Regions from separate parts of the Nocardiopsis sp. NPDC055879 genome, predicted to be linked through region 2. Evidence: predicted binding sites of a transcription regulator. Region 2 holds the regulator's gene; the other holds the start of a gene.

Region 1 (8,553 bases), on a different contig from region 2:
CGTCACGTAGTGGCGACGCGCTCAACGATGCAGCGAGGCGGTGGGGAAGGGATCCGGCCGGACCGGGCCCCCGGGGCCCGCAGGCCCACAGGGCCGTTGGGACCTCAACCACTCTCCCCCCTTCCCCGATAGCCGCCAAACCGCCGCCCGTGCCGTACGGGTCAAGGCCACCAGCCACGCTGCCAGAGCACTCACCATCGCCTTGACGCGTGCGGTGCGGGCGGCAACAATCACGCGGCGGGGAAGGAGGGAGAACCCACCCCCACCCCGCCCAACCACCCCAAGGAACTCGACCCCAGGCGCCCCACGCACCCGCCCGAGCAACGCCCAACAACCCCAAGGTTCTCTACCTGAGGCGCCCCACACACCCACCCGAGCAACGCCCAACAACCCAAGGGCCCAGTTCAGGGCCGGCCTGCTTCAGACAGCATCCCGATGCCCCACGACCCCACAACCCCACAACCTCACGACCCCACATGCCCTACACGCCCTCAGTTCCCCCGCCCTCGGCCTCCAACTCAGCCTCCGCCGCCAGCTCCGCTTCCAACTCCTCCCGAACAATCCGGTAGGACAGACCGGCCGGGTAGCCCTTGCGGGCCAGGGCGCCCAGGGCGCGGCGGGTACGGGTATCGGGGTCGTGGCCTCGGCTACCGGTCAGCCGTTTGCGGGCCAAGACGCGAGCGGCCTCGGTCTCGTCTTCCTCGCTGACCTCGGCGACCGCCTCGCGGACGGTCTCCTCTTCGACTCCGCGAGTGCGCAGCTCTTGGGAGAGCGCGCGGCGGGACAGGTGTCGGCTGTGGTGGCGGGAGGAGACCCACCCCTTGGCGAAGGCGGCGTCGTCGATCAACCCCGCTTCCTCGATCTGGTCGAGGACTCGCGTGATGACCTCCTCCTCGTGCTCCCGACGGTGCAGGGAACGTTCGAGTTGGGCGCGGGTGCGCGGGGAGTGCGTGAGCATACGCAGGACCAGGTTCTTGACCTTGGCCTCGGTGTCCTCCCCGGACGGGCGTTCGGGCCCGTCCGGGGTGTGCTCGGCGTTCATCGGGTCGGGTGACTCATCCGCCCCGGCGCGGTCGGATGACCGGCGCCGCTCACGCATCCGTGTCGGTCACCTTCGCGGTCTTGGCCGGGGCCTTCTTCGCGGCGGGGGCCTTGGCGACGGCGTCCTTGCCGATCGCGTCCTTGACCGGGTCGGCCTTGGACTCGGCGTCGGATCCGGAGGCGCTGTCGTCACCGGCGGTCACGCCAACGCCCAGCTTCTCCTTGATCTTCTTCTCGACCTCGTTGGCCATGTCGACGTTCTCGTGCAGGAACTTGCGGGCGTTCTCCTTGCCCTGGCCCAGCTGCGTGCCGTCGTAGGTGTACCAGGCACCGGACTTGCGCACGATGCCGTGTTCCACGCCCAGGTCGATCAGGCTGCCCTCTCGGGAGACGCCAACCCCGTAGAGGATGTCGAACTCCGCCTGCTTGAAGGGCGGCGCGACCTTGTTCTTGACGACCTTGACCCGCGTACGGTTACCGACCGCGTCGGTGCCGTCCTTGAGGGTCTCGATGCGTCGGACGTCCAACCGGACCGAGGCGTAGAACTTCAGCGCCCGACCACCCGAGGTGGTCTCGGGCGAGCCGAACATGACGCCGACCTTCTCACGGAGCTGGTTGATGAAGATCGCGGTGGTGCCGGTGGAGCTCAGCGCGCCGGCGATCTTGCGCAGGGCCTGGGACATCAGGCGAGCCTGCAGACCGACGTGGCTGTCACCCATCTCACCCTCGATCTCGGCGCGGGGCACCAGGGCCGCCACGGAGTCGATGACGATGACGGAGATCGCGCCGGAGCGGATCAGCATGTCGACGATCTCCAGCGCCTGCTCACCGGTGTCCGGCTGGGACAGGAGGAGGTCGTCGGTGTTGACGCCGATCTTCTTGGCGTACTCGGGGTCCAGGGCGTGCTCGGCGTCGACGAAGGCGGCGATGCCACCCATTTTCTGCGCGCTGGCCACCGCGTGCAGGGCGACGGTGGTCTTACCGCTGGACTCGGGACCGTAGATCTCCACGACCCGGCCCTTGGGAAGGCCACCGATGCCCAGGGCCACGTCCAGCGAGATGGCGCCGGTGGGGATCGCCTCGATCGGCGGACGATCGTCGTCGCCCAGGCGCATGACGGAGCCCTTGCCGAACTGCCGCTCGATCTGCGCGAGCGCTGTTTCGAGAGCCTTGTCTCGGTCTCCAGAAGCCACGGGGTTCCCCTGTAGGGTCGATGCCTTTTTCTTCATGATGCGCCTGACGCTACGCCTTCGGTACGACAATCGCGACGTTCGCCGGCGATGCGGCCACTCTACCCGAACCTATGTTCGATTCTTGGTTCATCCACAGATCGAACGCGGATCGGACCCGGACCGAACGTGTCGGTCAGCGGGCGGTGGCCGGAAGGTCGAACGCCTCGCACACCGCACGCCAGACCTCCTTGGCCCCGACCCCCTCGGCCAGCGCCTGCTCGATGGTGCGAGAGCCCAGTCCCTCGATCACGTAGTCCTTGGCGAGGCTCTCGGCGTAGGCCTCGCCGAACTGCTCGCGCATGTTGTTCCAGAAGTTGGTGAGTCTCATCGGCCCCAGTATGGGTGATGGACGGGACCCCGACGGCGTTGTCCACAGGCCCTTTTTCGAGGTGCCGGGTGTGTCCTCCGCCTCCTTCTGTCCGAGCCGTTCGGCAGACTGGCCGGATGAGCGGCCCCTTGGAACCCTTCGGCACGGCGACGCGGACCTGGTTCGAACAGGCCTTCCCCGACGGGCCCACTCGGGCCCAGGCCGAGGCGTGGGCCTCGGTCGCGGGCGGTGACGACACCCTCGTGGTGGCGCCCACGGGTTCGGGCAAGACCCTGTCCGCCTTCATGTGGTCGTTGGACCGGTTGCTCCACTCCCCCGTGCCCGAGGACCGTTCTCGGCGTTGCCGGGTCCTGTACGTGTCCCCGTTGAAGGCGCTCGCGGTGGACGTGGAGCGCAACCTGCGTCGCCCCTTGGCCGGCATCACCGACGCCGCGGCCACCGACGGACAGGAACTCTCCCCCGTCACGGTGGGGGTGCGCACCGGAGACACCCCGGCTCGGGAACGTCGCCGTCTGGCCACACACCCGCCGGACGTACTCATCACCACCCCCGAGTCCCTGTTCCTGGTGCTCACTTCCAAGGCCCGTGAGGGGCTGGCCGGGGTGGAGACGATCATCGTGGACGAGGTGCACGCCCTGGCGGGGACCAAACGCGGCGCCCACCTGGCCCTCAGTCTGGAACGACTCGCCCGACTCCTGGAACGTCCGGCGCAGCGGATCGGGTTGTCGGCCACCGTGCGCCCGCGCGAGGTGGTCGCCGACTATCTGGGCGGCGCGCGGATCGTCGCCCCTCCGGACGCCCCGCACATGGATCTGCGGGTGCAGGTCCCGGTGCCGGACCTGGACGAGCCGGGCGGATCGGTGTGGCCGCACGTGGAACGCCGGGTCCTGGACCTGGTGGAGGCGCACCACTCCACCATCGTTTTCACCAACGGCCGCCGCACCGCTGAGAGGCTGTGCTCCCGGCTCAACGATCTGTACGCCGAACGCACCGGCGTCACGTTGCCCGAGGAGGAGGTCGCCGCGCAGGTCGCCGGCCAGTCCGGACAGAGCCGGGGCGCGGACGCCGTGATCGCCCGCGCCCACCACGGGTCGATGTCCAAGTCGGAGCGGGCACTCATCGAGGACGACCTGAAGACGGGCCGACTGCGCTGCGTGGTGGCCACCTCCAGCCTGGAACTGGGTGTGGACATGGGCGCCGTGGACCTGGTCGTACAGGTGGCCTCTCCCCCGTCTGTGGCCAGTGGTCTGCAACGCGTCGGACGGGCCGGACACCAGGTAGGCGAGGTCTCGCGCGGGGTGTTCCTGCCCCGGTTCCGGGGCGACCTGTTGGCGACCACCGTCGTGACCGGGCGGATGCGCGAGGGCGGGATCGAGCGTTTGGAGATGCCGCGCGACCCCCTGGACGTGCTGTCCCAGCAGGTCGTGGCGATGGTGGCGATGGACGAGTGGTCGGTGTCGGAGCTGGCCTCGGTGGTGCGGCGCGCGGCCCCCTTCTCCGACCTGGCCGACTCCGTGCTGGAGTCGGTGTTGGACATGCTGTCGGGACGCTATCCCTCGGACGAGTTCGCGGAGCTGCGCCCACGTCTGGTCTGGGACCGGCAGGAGGACGTGCTGCGCGCCCGCCCCGGCGCCCAGCGACTGGCCGTGATCAGTGGTGGGACCATCCCCGACCGGGGCCTGTTCAAGGTGCATCTGGCCTCGGATCCGGACGGTCGGGCGCCCACCCGGGTCGGTGAGCTGGACGAGGAGATGGTGTACGAGTCGCGGGTGGGCGACGTGTTCGTACTCGGCTCGACGTCGTGGCGGATCGAGGCGATCACCGCGGACCGGGTGATGGTGTCGCCCGCGCCGGGGCGACCGGGGCGGATGCCCTTCTGGAAGGCGGACGCGCAGGGTCGTCCGGCGGAGCTGGGTCGGGCCGTGGGCGCGGCCACCAGGGAGTTGGCCGGGGCGGACGCCGAGGAGGGGCGCGCCTGGGCGATCACCGCCGGGTTGGACGAGTGGGCGGCGGACAACCTGGTGGAGTACGTGGCGGAGCAACGTGAGGCCACCGGTCAGGTGCCCGACGATCGCACGGTGGTGATCGAACGTTTCCGTGACCAGGTGGGCGACTGGCGCGCGGTGGTGCATTCGCCGTTGGGCGCCCGGGTGCACGCGCCGTGGGCGTTGGCGATCGGTGGGCGGTTGCGCGACCGGTTCGGGATGGACGCCCAGGTGGTGCACGGCGACGACGGGATCGTGCTGCGGCTGCCGGACGTGGAGAACGGCGGCGTGGGTCGTCCCGGCGAGTTGACGGATCTGGTGTCGGTGGACCCCGACGGTGTGGAGGCGCTGGTCACCGAAGAGCTGACCGGGTCGGCGTTGTTCTCGTCGCGGTTCCGTGAGTGCGCGGCGCGGGCGCTGCTGTTGCCGCGTCAACGCCCGGACCGTCGGATGCCGTTGTGGCAGCAGCGTCTGCGGGCGCGGCACCTGTTGTCGGTGGCGGGTCGGTACGGGTCGTTCCCGATCGTGTTGGAGACGGTGCGCGAGTGTCTGCGGGACGTGTTCGACGTTCCGGAGTTGGCGCGGGTGCTGTCGGACGTGCGGGCGCGGCGGATCCGGGTGGTGGAGGTGGAGACCACGCACGCGTCGCCGTTCGCGCGGTCGTTGCTGATGGAGTACACGGCCGCGTTCCTGTACGAGGGGGACGCGCCGGCGGCGGAGTCGCGGGCGCAGGCGTTGACCCTGGACACGTCGTTGTTGGCGGACCTGTTGGGCGGCGCGGACCTGCGGGAGTTGTTGGACCCGGAGGTGGTGGAGCGTACCGGCGCCCTGTTGCAGCGGTCGGCGGCTCCGGTGCGGGACCTGGAGGGGACCGCGGACCTGCTGCGGGAGGTGGGTCCGTTGTCGACCGATGAGGCGGTCGAGCGTGGGGCGGACCCCGACTGGTTGTTCGCCCTGGAGGGCGCCAGGCGCGTGGTGCGCGTGTGGGTGGCCGGGGTGGAGCGCTGGTGCGCGGTGGAGGACGTGTCGCGGCTGCGGGACGCGTTGGGCTCCGAGCCACCGCCCGGGGTCCCGTCGGTGTTCCTGGAACCGGTGGAGGATCCCCTCTCGGACCTGGTGTCCCGGTACGCGCGCACGCACGGACCGTTCACGTCGGCGGAGGTGTCGGCCCGCTGGGGTGTGGGCGTCGACGCGGTCGAGGGCGCCCTGCGGGACCTGGCCCGGCGGGGCAGGGTGGCCCGTGGTGGGTTCCGTCCCGGTGGCACGGGCACCGAGTGGTGTGACGCGGACGTGCTGCGCCGGTTGCGGCGGGGGTCGATCGCCCGGCTGCGCCGCGAGGTGGAACCGGTGGAACCGGCGACGTTGGCGGTCTTCGTCCCGTTGTGGCAACGGGCGGTTCCGGGTGAGCGGTGGCGTGGTCCGGACGCGGTGTTCGAGGCGGTGGAGTCGCTTCGGGGCGTGCCATTGGTGGCCTCGTCCCTGGAATCGTTGGTGCTGCCGGCCAGGGTGGAGGGTTTCGTCCCCGCCTCGTTGGACGCGCTCACCCAGGCCGGTGAGGTGGTGTGGACGGGCGCGGGCTCGCTGCCGGGTGGGGACGGTTGGTTGGTGGTGGCCCCCGCCGAGGACGCCTCGTCGTCGTTGCCGGAGCCGCTTCCACCGCAGGAGGGAACGACGGCGGCGGCCGTGTTGGGGACACTGCGCTCGGGCGGGGCCCTGTTCTTCCGTGACCTCGCCGACGGGGTGGCCCGGGCGGCGGGCGGTGCGGTGTTCTCCGACGCCGATCTGGTGACGGCGTTGTGGGAGCTGGTGTGGTCGGGGTGCGTCACCAATGACTCCCTGGCGCCGTTGCGTGCGTGGGCGGGTTCGGGCCCGGCGCCACGTCGGCCCTCGTCACGTTCGCGACGACGCCCGGTGTTGCCGACCCGCGCGGGGCCGCCGACGGCGGCGGGCCGGTGGTGGGCGCTGCCCGAACCGGACCCGGATCCGACCCGGCGGGCCCTGGCACGGGTGGAGGCACGACTGGCACGCGGCGGGGTCCTGGTGCGCGGGCACCAGGGGCGCGGCCTGTCGACGGACGAATACCGGGTGCTGCGGTCCATGGAGGAGACCGGGCGGGTGCGTCGGGGCTACTTCGTGGAGGGTCTCGGTGGCGCGCAGTTCGCGCTGCCGGGTGCGGTGGACCGGCTGCGGGCCCTGTCGGGAGAGACACCCGGTGGGACCTCGGATCCGGTGGTGTTGGCGGCCACCGATCCGGCCAATCCGTACGGCGTCGAGCTGGCGTGGCCGGCGGGCGTGGTGGGCGCGCATCGACCGGGTCGCACGGCGGGGGCCCTGGTCGTCCTGGACGGGGGCCTGCCCACGTTGTACCTGTCGCCGGGCCGGTCCGCGCTGACCTTCGGGTCCGCCGCGGCGTTGTTGGAGCGGGCGGCCCGGGCCGTGGCCGATCTGGTACGTAGCGGCCGGGTCGAGTCCTTGCTGGTGGAGCGGGCCGACGGGGTCGAGGTGTTCGGTACGTCGCTGGACCCGGCGTTGGTGGCGGCGGGTTTCCACGTCACCCCCAAGGGTCTGCGTCTGCGACGCTGAGCATCATGATCGAACCGGTGATCCGCCGCATGCGGCGACAGGACATGGACGCGGTGGTGGCGGTCTCCCTGGCCGCCGACACGTTGTTCGCGCGAGCGGGACTGGAGCTGCCCCCTGACGATCCGCGGGAGATGGTGGAGCACGTCGAACACGTGTGGGTGGCCGAGGTGGCCGGCTCCGTGGTCGGTCTGGCCGCGACCATCACGTTGGACGACGCCGCACATCTGGAACAGCTCGCGGTGGATCCGGAACACGGCCGGCGCGGAATCGGCGGTGCCCTACTGGAGCGGGTGTGCGCCGAGGCCGCCGCCCGGGGACGAGACCGGGTCACCCTCACCACCTTCCGTGACCTGCCCTGGAACGGCCCCTGGTACGAGCGGCGGGGCTTCGTCACACTCGCCCGGACCGAGTGGGGACCGGGTCTGGTCCGTCAGTGGGAGATCGAAGAGGAGGCGGGCATCCTGGTCCGTCCCCGCGTGGCGATGTGGCGGGATCCGTCCCGGCCTCGGGACGCTCCGGCGCTCCCGATTTGAGATGATGTGCCCATGGTCCCCACTGATCCCCCGGCGCCCCGTACCTCCGTCGGCCGTTACGAGCTTCGAGGCGAGCTCGGCAGCGGCGCCATGGGCACCGTGTGGCGTGCCCACGACACCCGTTTGAACCGTGAGGTGGCGGTCAAGGAGGTCCACCTCCCCCACGACATGCCCCCACGTGAACGCGAGCGCGCCCGGGCGCGCATGATCCGCGAGGCGCAGGCGGCGGCACGGGTGGCCCACCCCTCGGTGGTGACCGTGCACGACGTCCTGGAGGTGGACGGGACCCCGTTCATTGTCATGGAGCTGTTGGAGGGCGAGTCCCTGCGCGACCGTCTGCGCCGCACCGGCCCCATGCCGGAGGCCGAGGTGGAGCGGATCGCGCGCCCGTTGTTGGACGCGTTGTGGGCGGCGCACCGGGCCGGGGTGGTCCACCGTGACGTCAAGCCCGCCAACATCATGCTGACGTCGGGCGGTACCCGGCCGGTGCTGACCGACTTCGGCATCGCCAACCTGCCCGACCACGGGGGGACGGCGCTGACGGGGACCGGCGCGATCCTGGGCACCGCGGCGTACGCGGCACCCGAGCGCCTGGAACACGACGACAACGGCGCGGTGTCGGACCTGTGGAGCCTGGGCGCCACCCTGTTCGCGGCCCTGGCCGGGGAGTCGCCGTTCAAACGCGACACCATCACATCGACGCTCACCGCGGTGCTCACCCATCCGGTACCGCCGGTACCGGCCCGGGGACGGACGGCCTCGGTGATCAACGGGTTGTTGGAACGGGATCCGCGCCGCCGGCTGCTGCCGGAGCGGGCGTTGGCCCTGTTGGACGATCCCGTCCCGACCCC
Region 2 (8,553 bases):
CCTTCCCGCTCAGCGGTTCTCCTGGTCCCCCAGGTCACGCTCGATGAGCTCCCAACAGGGCACTCCGACAGTGGCCACGAAGCAGCCGTGCGTCCACCGGGCCGGTAGGCGAGACTTGCGGGTGCCCGACATCCCTCACACACGATCTCCTTCAGCCCTTCCTCGGCACAGCCCCCGGTACGCGGTAGCGGTGCGGGGGTGCCAGAGCATGTGGAGGGCTCGGTGGAAAATCAACATGGGGGGACCACCTTCCGCTGCGGTGCGTGCCGAAGGGTTACCCCGGGTCCCGCACCGACAACCATAGGTATGGACCGGCCCGCCCGCCCCACGGTCAGACGCGAACGACCACCACCCGCTCGCCGCGAGGGCGTTCGGGCTCCTCGACCAGTGTCTCCAGGTCCTGCGGATCACTGGTCAGCAGCACCACCGGACGTGGTTGCCGCAACGCCGTGACCGCCACGACCGAGTCGATCGCGCAGCGGTGGCCGGTCAGGCCCGTTGCGCCGAGGAGTTCTCCCGACTCCCTCCCCACCTCGGGGGAGACCGGCATCACCTCGATCCTTGAGAGGACCTGGTGCACAGACGCATCCCGTGGGCCTCCCCGCAGGACCTCCGTGAGGGTAATGGCGCTGGTGACCACACGTGCGCCCCTACGTTGTGCCACCTCCAAGTGACCGCGGGCCCTCTTGTCGCCCATGGCGATCTTGGACAACCCTTCGCTGTGGAGGACCAGCGTTCCGTTTCCCGTCACTCGGCGTCCGGCCACGCCGCCTCCGCCTCCGTCACCAGGTCTTCCGGTACCTCGCCGTGCTCCTCTTCGAGTAGTTCGATCAGCTCCGCCAGGAGATCGGCTTCCAGGCGACTCGCGACCGCTTCGGAGACATATCGACTGAACTCTCCCCGACCCACCCGTCGCCGGACCGCCGTGCTGAGGTTCTCCGGCATGGAGACGCTGATCTTGCGTGCGCGCTCACTCGGCTCGGCGGTGTCATCGGAGAGTTCGGGCGCCGACTTGCCGAGCCCATGAACCGCCGCGACGAGGGCGGCGCGTTCCGACGGCGAGAGTTTCCGCACTGCTCTCACAGTGTCCAATGCCTGCGAAACAAGCCTCCGAGGCTCATCCTCCGGAGTATCGCGTCCAGTTTCCATCAGTTCGACTCCCATACGAGCGATGCTACCGCCGGTGGTAAGTTCCTGCCCGGTGAACGGGAGACCACACCACCGACGTCTGTTCTTCCACGAACGCGAAAGGGGGAGACGGTCGGACCGTCTCCCCCTCCATGCGCGTTGGATCAGCTGCAGCCGCTGGTGGCACCGCAGCCCTCACAGGCGTAGCAGCTGCCCGAGGGGCGCATCTTCGTCCCACAGGTGATGCACAGCGGGGCGTCGGCCATGAACCCCTCCCCTACCGGACGCGGGGCCGCCGGGGTCTCGGATCGCTCCTCGGCCAGGTTGGACGGCGCGGCGGACTGGGCGTAGGACTCCACCTGGGTGGCGACCTGCGTCGGGTCCTCCCCGTTCAGCTGCGCCTCGCGCTCGGAGGCCGACAGCACGCCCAGGGCGGCCCGCTCCTCGTAGGGCAGGTGATCCAGGGCCAGGCGGCGGAAGATGTAGTCCACCACCGACTGCGCCATACGGATGTCCGGGTCGTCGGTCATGCCGGCCGGGTCGAAGCGCATGTTGGTGAACTTCTCCACGTAGGTCTCCAACGGGACCCCGTACTGCAGGGCGATGGAGATCGCGATGGAGAAGGCGTCCATCACCCCGGCCAGGGTCGAACCCTGCTTGCCGAGCTTGAGGAAGACCTCACCGAGTCCGTCGTCCGGGTAGGAGCCGGCGGTGATGTAGCCCTCGGCGCCACCCACGGAGAACGAGGTGGTCTCGCTGGGCCGCTTCTTGGGCAGGCGACGGCGCACCGGTCGGGGCGTCTCGGTCACCTCGGCCTTCTCCGGCGCGGTCTTCTCCTCGCTCTTGCCGGTGGACAGCGGCTGGCCGACCTTACAGTTGTCGCGGTACACCGCGAGAGCCTTGAGGCCCGACCGCCAACCCTCGTAGTAGATGTGCTCGAAGTCGGCGACCGTGGCCCCCTCGGGCACGTTCACCGTCTTGGAGATGGCACCGGACAGGAACGGCTGCACCGAGGCCATCATGCGCACGTGGCCCATGGGCTCGATGTAGCGGTGACCCATGGCGCAGTCGAACACCTCGTAGTGCTCGGGGCGCAGCGAGGGCGCGTCCACGACGTGGCCGTTCTCGGCGACGAACTCGACGATCGCCTCGCTCTGCTCCGCCTGGTAGCCCAGGTTCCTCAGCGCCCTCGGGATCGCCTGGTTGACGATCCGCATGGAACCGCCGCCGACCAGCTTCTTGTACTTGACCAGCGAGAAGTCCGGCTCGATGCCCGTGGTGTCACAATCCATCATGAAACTGATGGTTCCGGTGGGCGCGAGCAACGAGGCCTGGGCGTTGCGCCAGCCGTTGCGCTCGCCGAGCTTGAGGCACTCGGCCCACTGGGCGGTCGCCGCGGTGTGGATGGGCTCTTCGAGGGCGCCCACGGTGCGCAGGTCGTCATTGGCGGCGGCGTGCTTGCGCATGACCCGCTTGTGGGCCTGCTCGTTGCGCTTGTAGCCGTCGTAGGCGCCCACCACACCGGCCATCTCGGCGCTACGGCGGTAGGCCGCGCCGGTCATCAGCGAGGTGATCGCCGCGGCCACCGCGCGACCACCGTCGGAGTCGTAGGCGTGCCCGGTCGCCATGAGCAGCGCGCCCAGGTTGGCGTAGCCGATGCCCAGCTGACGGTAGGCGCGGGTGGTCTCACCGATCTTCTCCGTGGGGAAGTCGGCGAAGGTGATGGAGATGTCCATCGCCGTGATGACCAGTTCGGTGAGCCCGGTGAAGCCCTCCACGTCGAAGGAGTCGTCCTCGCGCAGGAACTTCAGCAGGTTGATCGACGCGAGGTTGCATGAGGAGTCGTCCAGGGACAAATACTCGGAACAGTTGGCCACGACAGTGCCACCGACGATATAGGAGTGGTTACGCGGCTCGGTGAGGTTGTAGGTCGTCTCGAACCCTCGGGACTCGCGTGAGACCAGGCGGATCGTCGTCTGCGTGTTGTAGGTCCGGCGATGGTCGAGTGCGCTGCCGAGCTTCGCGGTCTTGCTATCCAGAGAAAAACCGATCAGGGCGGCGTAGTCCCGCATGGAAGCGGAAGAGATGCGCAGGTCGTAGAACGGCCCCTCGCTACCATAGGTGACGGTCGTGCCATCCTTGCGCGTGTAGGTGAACGTATCCCTCTTCGCCTGGGAGACCTGGTAGACACGGCTCGCGATTTCGAACGGCGCCAAAAGCTCCTGTACGTCCTGGAGCAACCTTTCGGAGCGGCTGCCCAGACCGACGTAGCGAGTGCCGTTCACCTTCTGATCCACGGCGCATCCGTCCGCGTCGAACAACCCTTGGAGGAAACCCAACACGGTCTCTTCGGAGACCTCGAACATCACGGGCGGCACTGTCTTGTCGGCGGCGTGCGCACCCATTCCGAGAGCTCGGACGAACGCGACCATCGCCCTCCGAGTGACCCTGAGCTGTTGCGTACCGTTGGGTTGGGCACTCGGCTTACTCCGATGCCCTGTGAGACGTTCGATCAGGGCCTGGTGTCGAGGCAGGATTTCGGTTTGTTCCTCAGCCGTCCCGTAGATGGTGACGACTTTGGCGTCATCGATCGAACCGTCGCCGACCAACCACCCCAGGTAGTGAGCCAGGTCCGGGTCCTCGTCCCACTTGGTCGGCAGGTTCAGCTCCCGAACACCGGTTCGGCTCGCGGCCTTCCGAGCCGCTTCGAGGGCGTCTTCCGGGATCTCCTGGATCGGATTCGACCGAGGAGCGTACTGGAAGGAACGAACAATCCGGTCCTGCTCCGTCAATTCCTCGGCGTGCGCCCAGCCGCGATTACGCGTCCACACCCGGTGCCCCGGGGTGCAACGCAAGACGGAACCATCCGAGAACCGGAGTTCGAGGACCTCGTTGGTGCCAGTGACCATGTACTGCGTGGGGACGATGGCTACCACCGCGTCCCGAGGATTCGCCTCCGCCGTGACGTCGTTCGTGTAGACGGCGAAGGTCTCACCCTGTGCCGCCCTCCGGACAAGGTCGCCGATGGGGACGTGTCCTCGGTCGGTCAGCACCTTCTGATCAGCGGGGAAACACGGGTTGCTCGCGCTGATCCGTCCGGTCTCGGGGTTGGTGTGCCAGTCCTGGATGGTGCCGTCGTACTGGATGCCGGGGTCGGCGCACTCCCAGGCCGCGCGGGCCATGCGGTGGAACAGGTCCTTGGCGTCGACCGTGGCGACGACCTCGCCGGTGGTGCGGGAGGTCAGCCCGAACTCGGAACCGGACTCCACGGCGCGCATGAAGGCGTCGGAGACCCGCACCGAGTTGTTGGCGTTCTGGTACTGGACGCTGAACATGTCGTCGCCGCCCAGGTCCACGTCGAACCCGGCGTCGCGCAGGGCACGGATCTTGTGCTCCTCGCGCGCCTTGGTCTCGACGAACTCCTCGATGTCGGGGTGGTCGACGTCCAGCACGACCATCTTGGCGGCCCGACGGGTCGCGCCGCCGGATTTGATGGTTCCGGCCGAGGCGTCGGCACCGCGCATGAAGGAGACCGGTCCGGAGGCGGTGCCACCGGAGGAGAGGAGCTCCTTGCTGGAGCGGATGCGGGACAGGTTCACACCCGCGCCGGAGCCGCCCTTGAAGATGATCCCCTCCTCCTTGTACCAGTCGAGGATCGACTCCATCGTGTCGTCGACCGACAAGATGAAACACGCTGAGACCTGCTGGGAGGAGGTGGTCCCGACGTTGAACCACACCGGGGAGTTGAAGCTGAAGTACTGGTTGGCGAGGGCGTGCTTGAGCTCGTGGTCGAAGATCTCGGCGTCCTCGTCCGAGGCGAAGTAGCCGCTCTTGAGTCCGGTCTCGGTGTAGACGCCGACGACGCGGTCGATGAGCTGCTTGAGGCTCCACTCGCGTTCGGGAGCGCCGAGCGCGCCGCGGAAGTACTTGCTCGCCACGATCTGGGTGGCGTTCATCGACCAGGTGGTGGGGAACTCCACGCCGCGCTGCTCGAAGTTGACGCTGCCGTCACGCCAGTTGGTCATGACGACGTCGCGACGCTCCCAGTCGAGGGTGTCGTAGGGATGGACGCCCTCGGTGGTGAAGACGCGCTTGATCTTCAGCCCCTTGGGCCCCTTCTTCCCCTTGCGACTCGTCGAACCGCTGCTGGTCTCCGTCATGACGCTCCCCGAAGTGTCTGCTGTGCGCGGACCGGCTATGACCGCGCGGGTTCTTGCCGTCGCTGCGGTCTCGGGCGGTTTCGGTGAACGCCCGGGCCCGCTATGAGGCGGTGTCGGCCGTGGGCATGGCCGGATCGGAGTCCTGGTCCTTCTCCGTCCCGTCCTCACGATCGGTCCGCAGGCTGGCGATCTCCGCTTCGAAGTCCGCCAGGCTCTCGAAGCCCCGATAGACGCTGGCGAAGTGCAGGTAGGCGACTTCGTCGAGGTCGCGCATCGGGACGAGGATGGCCAGTCCGATCTCGTTGGCCGGCACCTCCGCCACGCCACGGCCTCGGATCTCCTCCTCGACCTGTTGGCCGAGTTTGGCGAGGGCGTCCTCGGAGACGGGCCGCCCCTGGCAGGCCCGGCGCACCCCGGCGATGATCTTGCTCCGGCTGAAGGGCTCGGTGACCCCGGAGCGCTTGGCGACCATGAGCAGGACGGTCTCCTGTGTGGTGAAGCGTCGCTCACAGACCGGGCAGGAGCGGCGTCGCCTGATCGCGGAACCGTCGTCGGTGGACCTGCTGTCGATCACCCTGGTGTCCGGATGACGGCAGAACGGACAATGCATCCTGGTTCACCTGCTTCCCTATACCCGAACCACAACCCTTGAGTCTACCTAACCACAACTTCTAGGCACATACCCCATTGGTAACACCAGATGTTGTGGTCGAACCTAGACCCCGGGGGCACGGGTCGCAACCCGCCCCTAGGCGTGTTCCTCAAGTGGGGGCTCAGGACCCGCCTCCACCGGGGAGGAGGTCTCGAATACGTCGGGGGGTCGCTTCCAAGGATAAGGGGACCGCACCCGGGGGGACCCCGTTCGGCGCGCGTTCCACAGGTGAGGAATCCCTTGCCCGGCGGGCTTTCCGGCATCCACGCGACCTCCGGGGACACGCTCCGGGGCCGCCTCGGGCGAAGCACCGGGAAAGCCGTTTTCGGCATTCGACGGACAGCGGCGAGGGAACGCGTGTACATACTTAACCGAGGGTCATCGGAAAGGCCCGCCGAAAAGGCGAAGTCGCCGTCCTCGGCCGCTCGAACGCTTGTTTGATATCACCGTGTGCAACGACTAATCTTGACCTTGATTTCCCACCGGTTTCGCCGTCTCGCCCACTCGTGAGACGACGGACCCGTCACCGGCCACCCGAACAGGCCCTGACCGAACCGAACGCCGAGGAGGCCCGGCCGTGCCGGAGGACAACACCGAGGTCGTCGACCCCGGAAACACCACCGTTCTTTCGCCCGTGGGTGACACGGGCGGTGCCGTGCCCGAAGCCCCCAAACTGACCGCGCGCCAGCAAAGCGTTCTCAACTGCATCCAGCGTTATGTGCGCGAGCGCGGTTTTCCGCCGTCCATCCGAGAGATCGGGAACGCCGTCGGTCTTTCCAGCCCTTCCAGCGTCGCGCACCAACTCAAGGTGCTCCAGCGCAAGGGCTACCTGCACCGGGACCAGAACCGGCCGCGCGCGGTCGAACTGCGCGCCCCCGGCCGCGACACCGCGCAGAGCATCAAGCCCGAGGAGCTCACCGCCGACGCGACCCGGGCCGCCGCGGTGCCGCTGATCGGTCGGATCGCCGCCGGTGGCCCGATCCTGGCCGAGGAATCGGTCGAGGACGTCCTGGCGCTACCGCGTCAGCTGGTCGGCGAGGGTCGGCTGTTCATGCTGACCGTGGTCGGCGACTCCATGACCGACGCCGCCATCACCGACGGCGACCTCGTGGTGGTCCGCCAGCAGCCCACCGCCGAGAACGGCGACATCGTCGCGGCCATGTTGGACGACGAGGCCACCGTCAAGGTGCTGCGTCGCGGGGACGACGGCCACGTGTGGCTGATGCCCCGCAACGACGCCTACGAGCCCATCAACGGCGACGCCGCGACCATCCTCGGCAAGGTCGTCACGGTCATGCGCCGCGTCTGACCCTGGCCGGGAACGACGACCGCACCGCCCCGGCCACGCCCACCAGGGCACGGCCGGGATGGTGCGGGAGGGCACGGCCGATACGCTGAGGGCGTGTCCATTCCTGCCCACACCCCCGTCGCCCGCGGCCGCGTACGACGCCGTGGCCGCTCGGTCTCGGTGATCGCCGCCCTCACCCTGCTCGTCTCGGCCTGTGGCCCCGCCGAGGAAGAGGGCCCCGAACCTCCGGGGGTGAGCGGTGCCGAGCGCGAGCTCAGCTTCGAGGGTGGCGGGTTCACCGTCGACGGCACGTTCACCGCGCCGCGGGAGAGCGGCTCCGAGAACGGGGTGCCGGGCGCGCTCATCATCTCCGGCAGCGGCCCCACCGACCGGGACGGCAACAGCGCCGGGCGCCCCGAGGCCGACACCAACCTCAACCTGTCCCGGGTGCTCGGTGACGCCGGGGTGGCGACCCTTCGCTACGACAAGTTGGGCAGCGGCGACCCCGCCACCTTCGACGACGAGGTGAGGGAAGCCCTGGAGGAACCGGTCGATCCCGAGGTCTTCGACGCCCAGATGGCCGCCGCTTACACGGCGTTGGTTGAACAGCCCGAAGTCGACCCCGAGCGCACGATCGTCGTGGGCCACAGCGAAGGCGCGCTGTACGCGCTACGCGCGCACGAGGTGCTCGACGGCGCCGAACCCGCTTTGGTTCTGGCGGCTCCGCCGGGGACGCGCATGCTCGACGTCATCGACCGTCAGGTCTCCGAGCAGGTCCGGACCGCCGAGGCGCAGGGTGCGCTCAGTGAGGCCGAGGCCGTGCGGATGCTGTCCCACGCCCGGACGTCGCGCGCCGCGGTACGGGGCGGTCAGGAGTTGCCCGAGGGCGACACCACGGGTCTGTTCTCCCCGCAGAACCAGGACTTCCTCGCCTGGATCGATGCCTTCGACCCGCCCGAACTGGCCGCCGCGTTGCCCGAACGGACCCCCGTCCTGGTGCTCTGGGGCGATGAGGACGCCCAGATCACCCGGGACGAGGTCGACCGGCTGATGGGTGGTCTGGAGGGGGCCGAGCGGGTGGACCTGGCCGGGGTCGACCACGTGCTGCGCGAGTACGACGACTCCCCCGGCGCCGCCGCGTTGGACGCCGACCGGGCGTTCTCGCCAGAGGTGTCCCCGGCGGTGCGGGAGTTCGTCGAGGGTCTGTGGTGAGACCGCTCAGTCGGTCTCGTCCGCCTCGATGCTCTCGGGGAGTTCCGCCACGATCGACCTGACCAGCCGCTCGGATTCGGCCGCGGCCGCCTCCCCATCGACCGATCCGACGG

The links. Region 2 encodes LexA, which represses DNA repair genes until DNA is damaged. Its sites were predicted from a motif close to TCGAACANNTGTTCGA; they were not measured.
Region 1: the regulator LexA is predicted to act here: its motif matches at 2,337-2,352, upstream of recA (recombinase RecA).

The regions. Positions count from the first base shown of each region.
Region 1 is NZ_JBSHCT010000001.1:258,135-266,687, reverse strand. It holds gene ACWGKS_RS01085 (regulatory protein RecX) at 482-1,099, opposite strand; gene recA (recombinase RecA) at 1,092-2,234, opposite strand; gene ACWGKS_RS01075 (DUF3046 domain-containing protein) at 2,407-2,601, opposite strand; gene ACWGKS_RS01070 (DEAD/DEAH box helicase) at 2,718-7,169, shown strand; gene ACWGKS_RS01065 (GNAT family N-acetyltransferase) at 7,175-7,702, shown strand; gene ACWGKS_RS01060 (serine/threonine-protein kinase) at 7,715-8,553, shown strand, end outside.
Region 2 is NZ_JBSHCT010000008.1:123,869-132,421, forward strand. It holds gene ACWGKS_RS11430 (hypothetical protein) at 10-132, opposite strand; gene ACWGKS_RS11435 (hypothetical protein) at 332-550, opposite strand; gene ACWGKS_RS11440 (hypothetical protein) at 748-1,074, opposite strand; gene ACWGKS_RS11445 (vitamin B12-dependent ribonucleotide reductase) at 1,293-5,288, opposite strand; gene nrdR (transcriptional regulator NrdR) at 5,389-5,898, opposite strand; gene lexA (transcriptional repressor LexA) at 6,575-7,249, shown strand; gene ACWGKS_RS11460 (alpha/beta hydrolase family protein) at 7,343-8,440, shown strand; gene ACWGKS_RS11465 (hypothetical protein) at 8,447-8,553, opposite strand, start outside.